Pyxidicoccus trucidator: one gene and its partner. The protein of the gene in region 1 interacts with the protein of each later gene in a pairwise test. Links are inferred from orthologs where the notes say so. Each region holds a gene or a part of one and is shown in the gene's direction. Other genes may lie near its edges. The genes, in order: G4D85_RS44835 and G4D85_RS24685.

What was found.
Region 2: the proteins of G4D85_RS44835 (region 1) and G4D85_RS24685 interact in binary tests that used the Escherichia coli proteins (3 or more experiments, as listed by UniProt). The link is inferred for Pyxidicoccus trucidator from one-to-one orthologs.

Annotation. Positions count from the first base shown.
Region 1 is NZ_JAAIXZ010000028.1:35,640-44,014, forward strand. The notes cover bases 4,022-6,969. They hold G4D85_RS44835 (protein-disulfide reductase DsbD family protein), read left to right. Parts: upstream 4,022-4,748; coding sequence 4,749-6,191; downstream 6,192-6,969. Other genes in these bases: G4D85_RS44830 (SPFH domain-containing protein), read left to right, coding at 4,022-4,685; G4D85_RS44840 (tRNA-uridine aminocarboxypropyltransferase), read right to left, coding at 6,210-6,824; G4D85_RS44845 (hypothetical protein), read right to left, coding at 6,821-6,969. Outside these bases: G4D85_RS44815 (HesB/IscA family protein), read right to left, coding at 1-311; Fe-S cluster assembly scaffold IscU, read right to left, coding at 336-737; G4D85_RS44825 (IscS subfamily cysteine desulfurase), read right to left, coding at 866-2,227; more of G4D85_RS44830, read left to right, coding at 2,616-4,021; more of G4D85_RS44845, read right to left, coding at 6,970-7,369; G4D85_RS44850 (DMT family transporter), read right to left, coding at 7,475-8,341. UniProt on the Escherichia coli protein: Required to facilitate the formation of correct disulfide bonds in some periplasmic proteins and for the assembly of the periplasmic c-type cytochromes.
Region 2 is NZ_JAAIXZ010000009.1:44,734-55,004, forward strand. The notes cover bases 4,340-7,338. They hold G4D85_RS24685 (TlpA family protein disulfide reductase), read left to right. Parts: upstream 4,340-5,561; coding sequence 5,562-6,116; downstream 6,117-7,338. Other genes in these bases: G4D85_RS24680 (heme lyase CcmF/NrfE family subunit), read left to right, coding at 4,340-5,561; G4D85_RS24690 (zinc ribbon domain-containing protein), read left to right, coding at 6,144-7,331. In the rest of the region: spore coat polysaccharide deacetylase ExoL, read right to left, coding at 1-375; heme ABC exporter ATP-binding protein CcmA, read left to right, coding at 781-1,437; G4D85_RS24660 (heme exporter protein CcmB), read left to right, coding at 1,434-2,141; cytochrome c biogenesis protein CcsA, read left to right, coding at 2,145-2,864; G4D85_RS24670 (hypothetical protein), read left to right, coding at 2,867-3,052; G4D85_RS24675 (cytochrome c maturation protein CcmE), read left to right, coding at 3,058-3,540; more of G4D85_RS24680, read left to right, coding at 3,537-4,339; G4D85_RS24695 (hypothetical protein), read right to left, coding at 7,352-8,230; G4D85_RS24700 (peptidoglycan-binding domain-containing protein), read left to right, coding at 8,991-9,602; G4D85_RS24705 (hypothetical protein), read left to right, coding at 9,611-10,271. UniProt on the Escherichia coli protein: Involved in disulfide bond formation. Catalyzes a late, reductive step in the assembly of periplasmic c-type cytochromes, probably the reduction of disulfide bonds of the apocytochrome c to allow covalent linkage with the heme.

The DNA of each region.
Region 1 (8,375 bases):
AGCGTGGTGCCGATGAGGTACAGGTAGCTCTTCGGGTCCACGAAGACGCGCACGCCGTCCTTCTCGAAAATCTTGTCGCGCTCGCGGGACTTCTCGGACCACTCCATGGAGTACTGGAGGCCCGAGCAGCCGCCGCCCTTCACGGCCAGCCGCAGGCCCGCCTCGGGCGTCTGGCGCTGCTCCAGCAGCTCCTTCAGCCGGCCCACCGCGCTGTCCGCGATGACAATGCCCTTCGGGGGGGCGGGCTTCGCCGCGGGCGCGGTGGCAGGCGGCTGGCTCTGCATCGTCTCCTGGGTCGCCTGCTCACTCATGGTTGCCTCTCCCGTCCCGCCGCGTCAGGACGCCTTGGCCTGGCGCGCGGCGCGCTTCTTCTTGAAGTCCTCGATGGCCGCCTTGATGGCGTCCTCGGCCAGCACGGAGCAGTGGATCTTCACCGGCGGCAGGGACAGCTCGCGGGCCACGTCCTTGTTGGAGATGGTCATCGCCTCGTCCACCGTCTTGCCCTTCACCCACTCGGTGACGAGCGAGGAGGAGGCGATGGCCGAGCCACAGCCGAAGGTCTTGAAGCGGGCATCTTCGATGCGCCCGTCCTCGGTGATCTTCAGCTGCAGGCGCATCACGTCGCCGCAGGCGGGGGCGCCCACCAGACCGGTCCCCACGTTCGGGTCTTCCTTGTCCATCGTCCCGACGTTACGGGGGTTCTCGTAGTGGTCGATGACCTTGTCGCTGTAAGCCATATCGACTCCTTCAACGGATGCTTCGCACCAAAGGTTCCGGAGGGCAATGCCCCCCATCCGAGGGGCCATGCGCTCCGCTGTATGCCAGGAAAGACGGGCTAATGCGCCGTTCACTCGGATGGGCGGCGCTAGTGCGCCGTCCACTCAATCGACTTCAGGTCGATGCCTTCCTTGGCCATCTCGTAGAGCGGGCTCATCTCCCGCAGCTTGCGGACCTTGCCCACGACCAGCTCTACCACGTAATCGACTTCCTCTTCCGTGGTGAAGCGGCCCAGGCCGAAGCGGATGGAGCTGTGCGCCAGCTCCTCGTCCACGCCCAGCGCCCGGAGCACGTAGGACGGCTCCAGCGAGGCGGACGTGCAGGCGGAGCCCGAGGACACGGCCACGTCCTTGATGCCCATCATCAGGGACTCACCCTCGGCGTGGGCGAAGGAGATGTTGAGGTTGCCCGGCAGCCGGTGCTCCATGGAGCCGTTGATGACCGTCATGTCCAGCGCGTCCGTCAGCCCCTTCCGGAGCTTCTCGCGCAGCCGGAGGATGCGGGCGGACTCCTCGGGCAGCTCCTTGCGGGCGAACTCCGCCGCCGCGCCGAAGCCGACGATGGCCGCCACGTTCAGCGTGCCGGAGCGCATGCCGCGCTCGTGGCCGCCGCCGTCGATGATGGGGGCGATGCGCACGCGCGGCTTGCGGCGCACGTAGAGGGCGCCGACGCCCTTGGGGCCGTACATCTTGTGCGCGGTGATGGACGCGAGGTCCACCTTCATGGCCTCCACGTCGAAGGGCACCTTGCCGATGCCCTGCACCGCGTCGCAGTGGAAGAGCACGCTCTTGGAGCGGCACAGGGCGCCAATCTCCGCGACGGGCTGCACGGTGCCAATCTCGTTGTTGGCGAACATGATGGAGACCAGCACCGTCTTCGGCGTCATCGCCGCGGCCAGCTTCTCCAGGCTCACCCGGCCGTCCTGCTCCACGTCCAGGTAGGTGACGCGCGCGCCGCCGGTGGGCAGCTCCGCCCACTTCTTGTAGGTGGCGTCGTTCTCCACGTCGAACTTCGCGGCCAGCTCGGCGAGGTTGTCCTCGGTGACGTCCTGCTCGGCCAATTGCGCCAGGCGCAGCGCCTTCAGCTCGTCCAGGCGCTCCTGGCGGATGCGCTCCAGGCGCTTGCAGGTGTCCAGGACGGCCTTGTGCTCCGTCTTGAGGGTGATGATGTGGTCACCCTTGGACTTGTAGAACTCGATGACGCCCTTGATGGCCAGGTTGTCGGACTCGGTGGCGCCGGAGGTGAAGACGATTTCCTGCTCGGACGCGCCGATGAGCTCGGCCACCTGCTGGCGGGCCTTCTTCACCGCTGCCTCGGCCTTCCAGCCGAACACGTGGTTGCGGCTGGCCGCGTTGCCGAAGTCCTCGCGCAGGTAGGGCAGCATGACCTCCAGCACCCGCGGGTCCAGCGGCGTGGTGGCGTGGTAGTCCATGTAGATCGGCAGCTTCACCATTGCTTCCAACACCTTCCTGTAAGGGGGCTTCTACCGCCCCCGCGCCCCGGCGCCAGCAGGTGGCGCGCCGCAGAGGTCCTACACCAGCGCACATGAATGTGGACCGGACTGGTCAAATATAAAAAGGAGTGCCCCCGGGTCAAGCGAACATAAGGCGCACGCGAGATGTGGGAGGTGCTCCGGAATGGCGCCCGGGCGCAGCCCCAGGCTCTGGAGTTGCGCCGTCCGGGTTCAACGCCGCGCCGCCGTGGATCACTCCGGGTGCACCGTTCTGGAGCGGAGTGCGCCGGAATGGCGCGGCCCCTTCGCCCAAAGGCCTGATTTCCCGGCAGGCCATGCCTTGGCCGACTGCCTGCACAGAGGCCCTGTCGCAAGGGAGGCAGGCATGAGCGCGAACACGAAGCAGGCGGCCAAGGCGAAGGAGTCCCCCGAGTCCGGTGAGGCAGGTGGCAGGACTCAGCTCGTCCGTGTGGACGGCGGCGGGGGTGGCAGCGGGAGGGGAGAGCACCACATTCGCCATGCGGAAGGGTGGCGCGCGGGCAAGCCGGTGGAGGACCCGGAGAAGATGAAGCGCTGGGGGCTCGTCACGGCGCGGCCCAGCGAGTTCCTCGTCCACATGCGGCGCGGCCGGGTGCGCGACGTCAGCGGCCAGGGCGCCAGCTGCTTCAAGCTGCCGGGCGACTCGGTGGCGATTGTGCCCACCAGCATCCAGCGGCTCCAGTTCACCGCGGACCAGGTGACGAACGAGAAGGTGGGCGTCCAGGTGACGGGCCTCGCGGTGTACCGCATCGCGGACCCGCTGGTGGCCTTCCGGATGCTCAACTTCTCCTTCCCGGAGCGGGCGCAGGAGAAGCTGGCGGAGCTGCTGCGGGAGATGTTCGTGGGCGCCGCGCGGCGACTCGTGGCGAACATGTCCGTGGAGGAGTGCTTCTCCAAGCGCAAGGAGGGCATCGCCGCGGAGCTGATGCGCGAGATTGCCCCGGTGGTGGCGGGCAACGGCAAGCTGGAGGACCAGGTGGACGCGGGCTGGGGCGTCATCCTGGACACGATTGAAATCCAGGACGTGCGCGTCCTGTCCTCCACCGTCTTCGAGAACATGCAGGCGCGCTTCCGCCGCGAGCAGGAGCGGCAGGCGCGCGAGGCGGAGCTGGCCAAGGAGCGCTTCGTCCACCGCGAGGAGACGGAGGCCGAGCGGCAGCTCAGCCTGCAGCGGCTGGCGGCCGAGGAGGAGGTGCGCCAGGGCCGGCAGGTGGCCGACGAGCAGGCCCGGCTGGATGCGCTGGCGGTGGAGGCGCGCGTCGCCGAGGCGAAGCTCGCCCAGGAGCGCACGCTGAAGCAGGAGCAGGCCACGGTGGAGCGTCAGGTGGCGCTCACCCGGCTGGCCGCCGAGCAGGAGGTCCGCCAGAAGAAGCAGGTCTCCGACGAGCAGGCGAAGCTGGAGGCGCTGGCCGGAGAGTCCCGCCTGTCCGAGGCGAAGATTGTCTCCGAGCGCACGCTGTCCATCAGCCGCGCGCAGGTGGAGATGGAGAAGCTGCAGCGCGAGCAGGAGGACGAAATCGCCCGTCAGCGCATGGCGCTGGAGACGCTCAAGCGCGAGCAGGACACGAACGTGCACCAGGCGAAGCTGGAGCTGGAGAAGCTCAAGCTGGCGCAGGAGGCCGAGGCCGCGCAGGCGAAGGTGGAGCTGGTGCGCCTGCAGCGCGTGCAGGAGGCGGACGCCGCGAAGGCGCAGCTGGAGCTGGCCCGCCAGCAGCGCGAGGCGGAGCTGGAGCTGGCCCGTCAGGAGCGCGAGCAGCAGCTGGAGCTGGCGCGGCTGCAGCGGGAGCAGGAGGCGGAGTCCACCAAGGCGCGCATGGAGCTGGCGCGGCAGCTGCGCGAGCAGGAAATCGAATTGGCGGCGCAGCAGCACGACCAGGAGCTGTCGCTGCAGAAGCAGAAGCGCGAGCAGGAGGTGGAGCTGGCGCGGCTTCGGGCCGAGCAGGAGGCGGAAGCCGAGAAGGGCCGCCTGGTGCTGGAGCGCATGCGCCGCGAGCAGGAGCAGACGACGGCGCGGCACGAGGCGCTGCTCGCCGAGCACCAGCAGGAGGCGGAGCGGCTGCACGCGGAGCTCCAGGTGGTGCAGGCGCGCAAGTCCATCGTCGAGACGGAGGTGGCCATCGCCGAGCTGCGCGTGCGCAAGGACCGGACGCACCAGGAGCTGGAGCTGGTCAAGGCTCGGGCGCTGCGCGACATCGAGAACAGCGTGAGCGCGGAGGTCATCCAGATGACGCTCGCGCAGCAGCTGCCGCAGGTGGCCGCCGCCTTCCAGCAGAAGATGGGCGAGGTGCACGTCACGGCGGTGGATGGGGCCAACCCGTTTGGTTACATCGCCGCCGCGGTGGAAGGTGTCATGGGGTTGGCGCGCTCCGCGGGCCTCAAGGTGCCTGCCTCCTCGCCTGCCTCTCCGGCGCAGTAGCCCGTTTCCCCGGGCCTGCGTATAGAGGGTGGGCCCGCAGGGGAATGACGGAGCGAAGCGCACATGGACGCGAAGAGACTGGCAGTGGTGGCGGTGCTGGCGGGTGTGGCGGTGGCCGTGGTGCCCTGGCTGCTGCCCACCGGCCCCACTGCCGGCCTGGACGCGGCCCGGTTCCTCGAATCGGGCAGCCTGGCGGTGGGCGCCGCGGTGGTGTTCGCCGGCGGGCTGCTCACCGCCCTGACACCCTGCGTCTACCCGCTCATCCCGATTACCGTCTCCGTCTTCGGTGCGCGGAAGGCGGAGGGGCGGGGCAAGGCGCTGCTCCTCACCTCGGCCTACATCGTGGGCATGGGGGTGGTGTTCAGCGCGCTGGGAATCCTGGCGGCGAAGACGGGCCAGGCCTTCGGCGCGCTGCTGGGGCATCCGGCGGTGGTGTCGGGGCTGGCGGTGTTCCTGCTGCTGCTGGCCACGTCCATGTTCGGCGCCTTCGAGCTGGCGCTGCCGTCCAACTGGCAGTCGAAGCTGACGTCGGTGGGCGGCTCGGGCGTGGCGGGCGCGTTCCTCATGGGCAGCGTGTCGGGCTTCCTCGCGGCGCCCTGCACCGGGCCGGTGCTGACGGGCCTGCTGGCCTTCGTGGCGAAGACGGCCAACACCACGCTGGGCGCGACGCTGCTGTTCATCTACGCGCTGGGCATCGGCGTGCCCTTCTTCCTCATCGGCGTCTTCACCGTGCGGCTGCCGCGTGGCGGCGTGTGGATGGAGTGGGTGAAGAGCGTGCTGGGCATCATGCTGGTGGCGCTGGCCTTCAGCTACCTCAAGGACGCGATGCCCTGGGCGCGTGACGTGGTGAAGGGGCTGGGCGCGCAGGTGGGGCAATTGCCGGGCGCGGCCATCGCCGCGGTGCTGGCGGTGGCGGGCGTGCTGGTGGGCGCGGTGCACCGCTCGTTCAAGGAGGGCGCGCGCGACTTCTCGCTGAAGGCGCTGGGCGTGGCGCTGGTGGTGGTGGCGCTGGTGCTGCGCGGCGGCGCGCTGGACGCGGGCCCGGTGGGCACGCTGTGGGTGAGCCTGGGCCTGGCCGAGCCGCCCGTGGCGCCGTCCTGGCGGTGGCACCACGTCATGCCCGCGAAGCAGGCGACGTTCTCCCCGGAGGAGTTCGAGAAGGTGCTCGCGCAGGCGAAGGCCGACGGGCGCCCGGTGCTCATCGACTTCTTCGCGGACTGGTGCGCGGCCTGCAAGGAGCTGGACCGCGAGACGTACCCCGCGCCGGAGGTCATCTCCCAGTCGTCGGAGGGCCAGTTCCTCAACATCAAGATTGATGCGACGAACAGCGAGGACGCGCTGGATGCGCTGCTGGAGCGCTTCGGCGTGGAGGGCCTGCCCACCGTGGCCTTCGTGTCGCCGCAAGGCGAGGTGCTGACGAAGCCGCGCATCACCGGCTTCCTGGAGCCCAGCCCGTTCGCCCAGGAGATGAAGAAGGCGCGCTGCTCGTCCGAAGGCGCCTGCTGAGCCTCGTGACGGGGGACTTCAGTCCCCATCGTCCGCGTCACAGCCGGGCGTCGCCAGCCGTCCACGGCTCATCATCACCCGGTCGATCATCACCTCGTGCAGCGCGTAGAGGGGGCTGGCCACGTGCTCGCCCTCCAGGTGCGCCAGCGCTCCGGCGATGGCCTCCAGCGTGGACATGCCGTCCGGGTGCGGCGGCCGCCTCAGGCGGCGTGTGTCCGGCAGCGGTGGGGGCAGCTTCAGGCCCGGCAGCCGTCGCAGCGCCGGCACCCGCTGCACCATGCGGCGCGCCTGTCCCCAGCTTCCGTCCAGGACGATGAGTCGCGCGGGCGGAGTTGCGTCCGGCGTGGTCTCCAGCTGCGTGTCCGGGAAGAGCAGCCACGTGTCCGGCGCCTCCAGCACGGAGGTGTCGAAGGGCTGGCCCGGCGAGCCATAGGAGACGATGCGGCAGCGGGGCAGGGCGAGCGCCGCCATCCGCGCCGTGTTGGTGGACTTCAACGTCTCCTTGTGGTGGCGGATGACAAGCAGCTCCGTGCGCGTGGCGATGCTCGGCACCTCGGCGCACAGACACAGGTAGGTGGGCAGGAAGCAACGCGGGCAGCGGCCAGCGAGGTCCTCCGGGGTTCGAGACCTCATTTCCCCTGACGGTAGCGCTCCATGAGGGTGCGCGCCTCGCGCAGCTTCTCCTCGACGAAGCGGTCGTCCGCGTCCGGCTCGTAGTCGGCGTCCGGCAGGTCGAGGTGGAAGAGGGCGGACAGGCTCGTGGGCGTGACTTCCAGCCACTCGGCCGTGCGGTTGAGGGCGGCCTGCCGGCGACCGGCGAAGGTTTCCGGGCCGTCCTCGGGGCCGCAGCGGCAGATGCGGGCCGAGTCTCCCGACACGTCCACGTAGAGGCCCAGCACCTCCGCGTCCAGCTCCGCGGCCAGCGCGCAGGTGGCCTCGCTGACGTAGGCGGCCATGGCCTGGGCGGCGGAGCGCTCCGTCAGCGAGCGGACGAGGAACACCTGCCAGCCCGCCTCGGTGAGGGGCCCCGCCTCCTGCAGCGGCGCCAGCTCCGCGGGCGGCGCCTGGATGCGAGAGAGCAGCCGCCGCACGGGCGCCTCCAGCCGCTCGAGCCGGGCGCTCGACGCGGGGCAGAAGAAGACGACGCGGTACTCACGGCTGTCGGCTGCGGTTTCCATAGGCATACGGCGTCGCCAGGAACAGAGAAGGTGTCCGCGGAGTGCGGGGCCCCAAGAGGACCAAAGGACTCCCCGCACACGCAAGGGGGGAATTGGGACGAGGGTTCAGGGTGTGGCGGACGGCTCCGGCAGGAGCCGCGCGGGGGCCCGGCGCTCGGCGGCCACCCAGGCGCCCGTCACCAGCACCAGCAGTCCTCCTACGATGCCAGCGGGCGTCAGCGCCTCCGCGAAGAAGACCATGCCCACCACCGAGGCAGTAAGGGGTTCCAGGTAGGTAAGGGCTCCCGCCGCCGCGGTGGGCACATGCCGCAGCCCGGCATTGAAGAGGATGTTTCCAATGAGGCCACACGCCACGCCGCCGACGAGGACTCGGAGTGTGGCTTCGTCCAGCGCCGAGGGCAGGGCCTCGGCGCCGAAGTACAGCAGCAGCGCGGCCATGGAGAGGGGAGCGTGCAGCGAGGTGACGGCGAGTGGAGAGTAGGCGCGCGCCGCTTCCTTCGAGCCCAGGACGATGACCGCGTAGAACAGGGCGCTCGCCGCGCCCAGCGTCGCGGTGAGCCCGGAGAAGGCGGTGCCGGGCTGGATGATGAGCAGGGCCAGGCCGAAGAGGGTGATGGGAACGCCCACCAGGGCCCGCGCGGAGACGCGCTCGCGCAGCACCCACGGTGCGGACAGCGCGAGCAGCAGCGGGGCGAGGTAGTGCGTCAGCACCGCCACTGACACCGGCCCGTTCCGTATCGCCGCGAAGAAGAGGGCCGTGTTGGCGGCGTCCGCCAGGCCGATGACGACGAGCGCCGCCGTGGCGCGCCTGTCCCTCAGGGCTTCGCGCCGCAGCAGGAAGGGCGCGGGGAGTGACATGGCGGTGAGCACCAGCAGCGCATTCTGCGGCCCGGACAGCCCCGCCGGCCGGAGGAAGAGGGCCCAGCACCCCCAGAGGGTGGCCCCGGCCGCGACCATGGCGAAGTACCGCACTGCTTTGACTCCCGGTGACACCGGTGCGCCCCAA
Region 2 (10,271 bases), on another replicon or contig:
GAGCCGGTCATGGTTGAAGCGCTTGTTGGTGCCGATGAAGGCCGTGGGCAGGTACGTGATTGCCGGCACGCCCATCTGCTTCAGGACGGGGTACGCGTACCGGTACACGTCGCGATAGCCGTCATCAAACGTCACGACACACAGGTCCTTCTTCGCGACGCGCCGGCCGGACATGACGTCCACCGCGTCGCCGATGGAGGCCAACTCGTAGCCGGCCGCGTTCGCCTCCTCCAGGTGCTTGCGGAACGTCTCCTGGGAGATGAGCAGCCCGGGAATGGAGCGCTGCAGCTCCCCCGTGAAGTCGCTCACCACGCGGTGGTAGCTGACGATGAGGATGCGCCGCCCACCGGACTGGGAGCGGCGATACGCCGCCATCGCCCGCCGCAGCCCGCTGTAGTGCATCACTCCCGCCGCCGCCGCCTTGACTGCCCTGCGTACCACCTTGCCACTCGCCATCACGCCCTCCGCGCGGAGAAGAAACCTCCCGCCCGCCTCCTCCCTCGTTGGGGAGGAGTACCCACGCCGCGCCATTGCAGGGGGAATGCCATGCCGAAAGTAGGCACCCGCGCGCCTCCGGCAGAGGGACTGCCCAGGAGGCTCGGAGGGCTGCCGGGCGGTGGACGCTCCCTCCGGTGGAAACCCGACGGAGCGCACGGGCACCTACGACCACATGCAGGGGAAAAGCTTTCCCGATCCAGTGGCCCGCTCCTTCACTGACCGGCCGGCCCTCCGGGTTTCACTGGAGGACATTTCCATTTCCGGATACGAACGACGGCGCCGATGCCTCCCCTCCCCGCCGCCGCGCTCGCGCTGCACGACGTCAGCAAGCGTTATGGGCGCCGCTGGGCCCTGGCGCGTCTGACGTACGCGCTCCCCGCGGGCCGCTCCCTGTTGCTTACCGGACACAATGGCTCCGGGAAGACCACCCTGCTGCGCCTCGTGGCCACCGCGCTGAGCCCCACTGCGGGCCGCGTGGAGGTGCTGGGCCGGGACGCGGTGGTGGACCGGGACGCGGTGCGTCGCGACGTGGCGCTCCTGTCCCACGCCAGCTTCCTCTACGAGGACCTCACCGCGGAGCAGAACCTCACCGTGCTGGCGCGGCTGCTCGGCATCTCCTCGCCCCGGGACGCCGCCAGCGCGCTGCTCACCCGCGTGGGCCTCACCCGCCGCTCGGACACCCCGGTGCGCAGCTTCAGCGCCGGCATGCGCAAGCGGCTCGCCATCGCCCGGCTGCTGCTGAAGGCCCCCTCCATCGCCCTGCTGGACGAGCCCTTCGGCGAGTTGGACCCGCAGGGCATCCGCGACATGGAGGGCATCATCGCGGAATTGAAGGCCGGCGGCGTCACCGTCATCCTCGCCACCCACCTCGTCGAGCAGGGCATGTCCCTGTGCGAGGAGCGCCTCCACCTGCAGGACGGACGGGCGGTGGCCGCATGAGCGCCCCGGCTCCACGTCCCCGCGCCATCGGCCTCGTCCCCGCCACCCTGGCCCTGCTGCGCAAGGATTTGCTCATCGAGTGGCGCACCCGCGCGCGCCTCAACGCCATCATCTTCTTCGCGCTGGCCACGCTGCTGATGTTCTCCTTCGCGCTCGGGCCGGACACGAAGCTGCTGGAGAAGAACGCGGGCGGCTACTTCTGGCTCGCCATCCTCTTCGCCAGCGTGCTCGCCCTGGGTGAGTCCTTCCGCGTCGAAGCGGAGAACGCGTGCATGGACGGCGTGCGGCTCGCCCCCGCCGACGCGCGCGCCATCTTCCTCTCCAAGGCGGTGGGCAACGCCCTCCTCCTGACGGCCCTGGGCGCCCTGCTCGTCCCCGTCATGGTGGCCCTGTACGGCGTCCGCATCGTCACCAGCGTGGCGGACCTGGGCCTCATCCTCCTGCTCGGCTGCCTGGCACTCAGCGCGCCGGGTACCGTCTACGCGGCCATTTCCAGCAACGCCCGGGCTCGGGACGTGCTGCTGCCTCTGCTATTGTTCCCGCTCGTCATCCCGGCCCTCCTCTCCGCGACCAAGGCGACCACCCTGGTGCTTCAAGGAGACCCCATGAATCAGTTGAACTCATGGCTGGGACTGTTGGGCGGCTTCAATCTGATTTACTGGGGCGTAGGCTTCCTGCTGTTCCCGCGGATCATCGAGGACTGACCGATGAACAAGTTCATCAAGTGGGGCCTGCTGGCGCTCGGCCTGGGCCTGCTCGGTTATGGCTGGTGGCTGGGCCTGGCCTGGGCGCCGCCGGACCGGGAGATGGGGGACGTGCAGCGCATCATGTACGTCCACGTCCCGCTCCAGTGGGTGGCCATGCTGGCCATGTTCATCAACTTCGTGGCGGCGGTGGCGTTCCTGCTCAAGAGCAAGGCGAGCTGGGGGCTGGACTCCACGGCGGAGGCGTCGGCGGAGATTGGCCTGCTGCTGGGCACCGCGGGCATGATTACGGGCGCCATCTGGGGCCGGCCCACGTGGGGCGTCTACTGGTCCTGGGATCCGCGCCTGACGTCGGAAGCCATCATGCTGGTGACGTACGCGGGCTACCTGGTGCTGCGGAAGTTCGTGGAGGACCCGGACAAGCGCGCCACGTGGAGCGCGGTGGTGGCCATCATCGGCGCCATCAACCTGCCGATTGTGTGGTTCTCCGTGCGCTGGTGGCGCAGCCTGCACCAGGTGCAGTCCAGCCCCCGTACGGTGGACCCGGAGATGGTGCTGCCCCTGCGCGTGTCGGCCTTCGGCATGCTCTTCCTCACCCTCTTCCTGATGGCGGTGCGCTACCGCCAGGCCCTGGCCGAGCGCCAGGCCGAGGTGGCCCTGCCGGACGCGCTGCCGGGTGACATACCCGCGTCCCTGGCCCACAACCCCTCGAAGGTGGCCTGAACATGATGACGCTCTCGACGCTGATGGTCCTGGCCCAGGCGGCCCCGGGACAGGTGGGCAGCGGCCGCATCCAGGGTGGGTGGGGCTATGTCTGGGCCTGCTACGGGATTACGGTTGCCATGCTGCTTCTCTACTCGCTGTCCCTCTGGGTGCGTCGGCCCAGGGCCTCGCCCGACGCCAAGGAGTAATCGCCATGTCGCCTGTCGCCCGGAACCGACTCATCGCCCTCGGGGCCCTGCTCGTCGCGGGGGCCGGACTGGCCTTCGTGGCCTTCGGCAACATCGGGGAGAACCTCGTCTACTACTGGAGCCCCTCGGAGATGCTGGGCCAGGGTAACAAGGCCTACTCGGCCACCATCCGCCTGGGCGGCGTGGTGCAGCCGGGCAGCATCCAGTGGAACGAGCAGCACACCACGCTGCACTTCCGCGTGGCGGACGATGTCAAGGACGGCGCGCCCAGCGTGCTGGTGCGCTCCACGGAGACGCCTCCGCAGATGTTCCGCGACAAGATTGGCGTCGTGGTGGAGGGCACCTACGACAAGTCCGGCGTCTTCAGCTCCAACCGGCTGATGGTCAACCACTCCAACGAGTACCGCGCCCCCAAGGAGGGCGAGGACCCGAACAAGTGGCGGGAGACGCTCTCCGACGCCACCACCGCCAGCGTGGGGACGAAGTGAACGGAACCGTCGGATACGGCCTGGTGCTGGGAGGGCTCGCGTTCGCGGCCTTCGGCGCCATTGTAGGCCTGGCCACCGGGATGCGCCGCAGTGAGGCGGGCTTCCCGTGGGTGATGCGCGCGGTGTGGGGCTTCGCCGCCTGCATGGTGGGCGCGAACCTGGTCATGGTGAACGCGCTCCTCACGCATGACTTCAGCGTGAAGTACGTGGCGCAGGTGGGCAGCCGGGACACCCCGGTGCTGTACACGATTGTGTCGCTGTGGAGCGCCCTGGAGGGGTCCATCCTCTTCTGGGGGCTCATCATGGCCGGGTACATCGCCGCCTTCGCCTTCATCCACCGGCGCGAGCACGCGCGGTACATGCAACTGGCGCTGGGCACCATGCTGGCGGTGGGCGTGTTCTTCGCCTTCCTCATCGCCGGCCCGGCCAACCCGTGGGGCGCCGTGTTCCCGGTGCCGGCGGACGGCCCCGGCCCCAACCCGCTGCTGCAGAACCACATCCTCATGGTCATCCACCCGCCCATGCTCTACCTGGGCTACGTGGGCATGACGGTGCCCTTCGGCGTCGCGGTGGCGGGCCTGCTGCGCGGCGAGATTGGCGAGGCGTGGATGGCGCCCCTGCGCCGGTGGACGATGGTGGCGTGGGCCTTCCTGTCCATCGGCATCATCCTCGGCGCGTGGTGGGCCTACGCCGTGCTCGGCTGGGGCGGCTACTGGGCGTGGGACCCGGTGGAGAACGCGTCCTTCCTGCCGTGGCTGACGGCGACGGCGTTCATGCACTCCACCATGGTGCAGGAGCGCAAGCGGATGCTGAAGCTGTGGACGCTCAGCCTCGCGCTCGCGTCCTTCGTGCTGACGATTCTGGGCACGTTCATGACGCGCTCGGGCATCTTCAACTCGGTGCACTCCTTCACCCAGTCGGACATCGGGCCCACCTTCCTGGTGTTCCTCGGCGTGCTGCTGGTGGTGTGCATCGGCCTGCTGGCGTCGCGAGGCCACCTGCTGGCGCCGGAAGGCCGGCTGAGCTCGCCGATGTCGCGTGAGACGAGCATCCTGGTGAACAACCTGGTGTTCGTGGCGATTACCTTCACGGTGCTGCTGGGCACGCTGTACCCGCTGGTGTCCGAGGCCGTGCGCGGCGTCCGCGTCAGCGTGGGCGAGCCCTACTTCAACAAGATGGCGGTGCCGGGCGGCATCGCCGTGCTCTTCCTGATGGGCGTGGGCCCGGTGCTGCCGTGGGGCACGCCGGACAAGGCCACGCTGCGCCGGCAGTTCATCATCCCCGCGGTGGTGGGGCTGCTGGTGACGGCGGCCTGCTACGCCTGGGGGCTGCGCGGCGTCTACCCGCTGATGACGTTCGGCCTGGCGGCCTTCGTCACCGTCATCACCGTGCGCGAGCTGGTGTCGCCGGTGCGGGTGCGCATGTCCGAGCGCAAGGAGGGCCTCTTCACCGCGCTGGTGACGAGCGCCACCAAGGCGCAGCGCCGCTTCGGCGGCTACGTGGTGCACCTGGGCATCGTCCTCATCATCGTCGCCGTGGCGGCCTCGTCCGCGTACGTGAAGCACACGTCCGGCACGGTGCGGAAGGGCGAGTCGCTGGAGCTGGACGGCTACCAGATGAAGTACCTGGGGCTGGTCAGCGGCGAGGAGCCGCACCGCACCTTCGTGGCGGCGCGCCTGGAAGTCACCGCGCCCAACGGGAGCACGCTCGAGCAGCGGCCGCGCCTGAACTACTACGAGCGGAGCACGGACCCCATCGGCACCCCGGCGGTGCGCGAGACGGCGGCCGAGGACCTCTACATCTCGCTGATGGCCTTCTCCGAGCAGTCCGGCACGGCGAGCTTCAACGTCTGGGTCTTCCCGCTGGTGGGGTGGATCTGGTGGAGCATTCCCCTGCTGGTGCTGGGCACGCTCATCTCCATCTGGCCGCGCCGCAAGACGGCGGTGGCGATGGCCACGGCGCCTGGCGTGGGCGCGTCGCCTCCGCTGGCCGGTGGGGACGCGGAGCGGGGGGCGGCTTAAATGGGACGCTGGCGCTACACCCTGGGCTTCGTGGCCCTCAGCGTGGGCCTCATCGCCGTGCTCTACAAGGGCTTCGGCCGCAACCCGCACGAGGTGCCCTTCATGATGAAGGGCCAGGCCGCTCCGACGTTCGCCCTGCGCGCGCTGGACACCGGCGAGCGGGTGAGTCTGGAAGACTTGAAGGGCCGCCCGGTGGTCATCAACTTCTGGGCGTCCTGGTGCGGGCCGTGCCAGATGGAGCACCCGGTGCTGGAGTGGGGCGCCCGCGAGTTCGGCTCGCAGGCGGTGTTCCTCGGCGTCGTCTTCGAGGACACCGAGGACAACGCGCGCCAGTTCCTCCAGCGGTTCGGCGCCAGCTTCCCGCAGTTGGTGGACCCGCGCTCGCGCATGGCGGTGGACTACGGCGTGGCCGGCGTGCCGGAGACGTACTTCATCGACCCGAAGGGCATCATCCAGGGCAAGCACGTGGGCCCCATCGACCCGCAGACGCTCGCCACGCGCATCCGCGAGCTGACGGGGAGCGCGCCTTCCACCCCCGTCGAGGCGAACCGCTAGCAACCCCGAGTCAGTGAGGACGTACCCATGCGGTGCCCGGAGTGCGGCGAGGCCGGCGATGGCCGGCTGAAGTACTGCGAGAACTGCGGCGCGAAGATGCCGGTGTCCGCCCAGGCCACCGGCTCGCGTCCGGCGCTGCGCTCCTCGGGGCCCAAGCGTGGGGCCTCGGAGCCCGCGTACGCGGCGGAGATCCTCGAGGAGGTGGACGCCCACTCCCGGCCCTACCCCGTCGGCGAGGCCGCCGCCGCGCCCGAGCTGGACCCGGAGGACAAGACGGACCCCGGGCGCTCGCGGCCCGCGTATGACGGCCCGAAGTGGCTGGCCCACGTGCCCGCGCACTCGCCCACCGTGGCGGGCGTGGGGCTGCTGGCCGTGGCGCTGGTGCTGGGCATCCTCCCCTTCTTCTCCGGCCCGGGCGTGCCCGGCTCGCTGCTGGCGCTGGTGGCCGGCGCGGTGCTGGTGGCGCGCGAGCTGCGCGAGGCCGGCGAGGCGCCCGGCTTCACCGAGCTGGTGCCGGAGGTGCTGCTGCGCCCCGAGGCCGGCGCGCTGTCCACGGTGGTGCTGGCGGCCGTCGCGGTGCGGACGCTGGGCCTGGGCCTCACCCCGCTGCTGTGGCTGGCGGGCGCGGGGCTCGTCGTCCATTCGCAGTGGCGGAAGGTCATCGTCGGCGAGGACGGCGTGGCCCACTACTTCGAGCCGCGCCAGCTGCTGCTCATGCCCCGGCTGGTGGCGCTGGTGGGCGTGACGGTGTGCCTGCTGTCGCTCTTCACACCGTGGGGCGTGCTCAACCCGTCCCTGCCCACGCTCCCGGACAACGCCCCCGTGCCGCAGGGGCCTCCGGAGCTGCGCGTCATCAACGCCCGGCGGCCGTCGGACGACGTGCTCTACGCCGGGGCCAGCCGCGTCACCCTGTCCGGCTGGGACATGCCGGCGTCGGTGGTGGCGGAGCTGGCGCTGCTGGCCGTGCTCGCGCTGCTGGCGCTGCGCCCGGAGGTGGAGCGTCCTTCCTGGGCGCGCTTCGTGCCCGTGGGCGCGGTGGGCCTGGCCCTCGTCTGGGCGGTGGTGAATATCAGCCTGCGTCCGGGCCCCATCGGCTTCATCGTGGGCCTGGGCGCGGTGGGCATACTCGCCGTCATCGAGTTGCGGGAGGGCGGCCTGGCTGCAGTGGTGCCGGAGCCTCCCCCGCCCGAGTTCGATGACTCGGAGCAGGGGTAGCCCGGCCGCCTCCGCCTTCGCTATGGCGTGGTGAACTGGGTCAGCCAGTTCAGGTTGGTGCGCAGCGACCACGGGGCGGTGCCGCTCCGCCACGTCGAGTCCAGCGTGAGGCCGATGCAGCTCCCATTGCGCATGTAGCAGTGGTCTGCGTTGCCGTCGGAGACCTGCGTGTTGTCGATGATGTACCAGCCGCTGTTGTTGGCCTGGAGGCACGACGTCGCCAGCGGGCACGAGTAGCCCGTCAGCGTGGTGCTCTGGCTGCGCACCGCGGACTCGCCCGGACCAACGAAGGTGTCCTCCTCGCCGTTCACGACGCGGAGGCGGTCGCTCGGCAGGGTGCGGTTGCCGTTCGCGACGCAGGAGCGGAGGTCATAGATGGAGTACTGGACGCCCGCGCCCAGGCCGTAGGCCGCTCGAACGCGGGAGTCATGGTTCTTCGCCAGGATGGCCATGATGGAGCCCTGGCTGAAGCCCGACACCACCACGCCCTTGGAGCAGTCCGCCTTGGCCCGCGCACAGATGCGGCTGATGGCGCTGGAAGAGCGGCTCGAGTCATAGATGCACTTCGCGCGGCCCTGGAGCGTGGTGCAGGAGCCGAAGGTGGCGTTGTCATACTCCACGGTGGCCGCCACGTAGCCGCGGGCCGCCATCTCCTCCACGGCGGCCAGGGCCGATGAGTGGTCATAGGTCTCCGTGGTGCCCACCGTGTAGATGAACACAGGGTAGCGGCCCGTCGCCGCCGGCTCCCGGCCCCGGATGTTGTACGTCGTGCCGCAGATGAGGCCGCTGCCACCGGAGTACGTCCCGGTGAAGCTGCTCAGCGTCTGCGCATCGGCCGTGGGAGCAAACGCCAGCGTCAGGAACACACCCAGAAGGAAGCTCGAACCTGCACTCTTCATGACTTCTCCTCGTCGTTGGGGGGCACTGCACAGTCGGGTACCGCCAGCGCCGCGAGAGCGCGGCGCCGTCAGCTCATCAATCCGGCGTCTGTTGATACATTCTAATTCCCCAAAAACAGATTCTTGTCCATACCCGTTTTGAAAGTTGGGCGGGTTTTTCTTGTTTGATTCCGCAATGCGAAACATCGCCGGCCATGAGCAATGAATGTGTTTCGCCGTGCGAAATGAAGCCGTGAGTCCGCCCCTGATTCCGTCCTGCGGAACGCTCCGGGGCCTGGGTTCCGCGCAGCGAAACCAACCCTGGCATTCCGTTTCGCAATGCAAAATGACGCTCACATGACAGCGATTGCCAGAGCGCGTCATCGATTGCGCGACTGATTCAAGACAGACCCCGGGCGAGCCACGAGTCACGCATGACCACGGAAAGCCGGGGCTCTCAACGTGAGGGCTGCGGCTCGCGGGAAGCCGGACGGCCGGGCGACGGAAGGTCGACGCCCGGCCCTGGAGGTCTCATCCCAGGACTGTGACTGAGCGAACGAAACGCCTCGGCGCCCGTCCGCCAGCGATCAATCCCGCCGGACGGCTGGCGGGAGCAGCGTCGCCTCCCCGACCTGGGAGGTCCGGTTGAGTTAACCCAACCAACAAAACGAAGGATTCCGCTTTTCTTGCGTGCTTGAGCTTCCCCGGTCTTCGCGTACCTTGGCGCCGCCTTCAACACGGTACCGGCACCATCGCGAGTCCAGGCACGGGGGAGCGCGGAATGGTCAGCCCTAGGACGGCAGAGATCAGGACAGGAAGCACGAGCACCTTCACGCTCAAGCAGAAGCGCCTGCACCTCGTCCTGCTGGACCCACGCGAGGCGCCCTATGCCGGCCACGAGTACGTGCTCACCGTGGGCCGGACGGAGCACCGGGGCAGGACGGCCGCGGACGGCTCGCTCTCCCACGAGGTGCCCGCCCTCCCCAGCGGTGAGCTGGTGCTGAACCTCCCCGCGCCCCCGGCGCCCCCCGGGCCCACGCCCGCCCCCGTCTCGGTGGCCCCACCCGGAGCGCCACCACCCTACCCGCCCCCCGTCTCCGACACGGACTTCCCGGACGCGAGCCCCGCCCGCTCGAAGCGGAAGTCAGGGCCAGAGCCGGTGACGCTGCGCTGGGCGCTTCAGCTTCACCCGCTGATGAGCTTCGACGCGGACGCGCTTCGCGCCGCGCAGGAGCGCCTGCACAACCTGGGCTTCCCCGCCGACGGTGAGCGTGGTGCCCCAGGGCCTCGCACCCGGGCCGCGGTCCGCGCCTTCCAGCGCAGCCATGGCCTGCCGGAGACCGGGCAGCTCGCGGACGTACAGCGCGAGCTCATCCGCCACCACGACGCCTGACGCGCCCCATGCCTCGCATCGCGCTCACGGCCAGCGTCGCCCTCGCTCCGCCTGGAGGGAACAACCGGAACCGGCTGCGGCCCGCCAGCTTCGGAGTCACGGACTTCCGGCTCTCCACTCCGGGAGGCGCCTCGTCCCGGTGCCACCTCCCCACGCCCTTTCGCGCCCCCGACGGCGGAGAGGACGGCTTCCACTTCGCGCCCGAGCTGGAGCCGGTGGAGCTTGTCTACAGGTTGACCAACAGCGCCGCCCTGGCGCGCGTGGGCAGGCTGGAGCTCTTCACGCGCCACCGGAAGGCCCCGCTGTGGTCTCGCGAGCTGTCCTCGGAGGAGGTGACGTCGGGCGACCACCGCCTGCGCTGGGACGGACGCGTGGCCGTGTGCGAGGCCTTCCCGGATGGCGTCGTCACGGTGGAGCACTCGCCCTACAAGCTGAGGCTCACGCTCCAGGGCAGCGGCTGGGCGGAGTGCCCCGTGGCCTGGACGTACTTCCACGTGCTGGTGGATGGCCTGGAGCTGGAGCTGGGAGACCCGCGCGTGCTCGCGAAACAACGGGACCGCGAGCTGGCCCAAGCAGTGGGCCGGCTGCCCGCGCCCGGAGAGAAGGCGGAGGTTCGGCTCGTCGGCAATCTCTTCAAAGCGAAGCCCGAGGAGATGGCGGACGAAACCG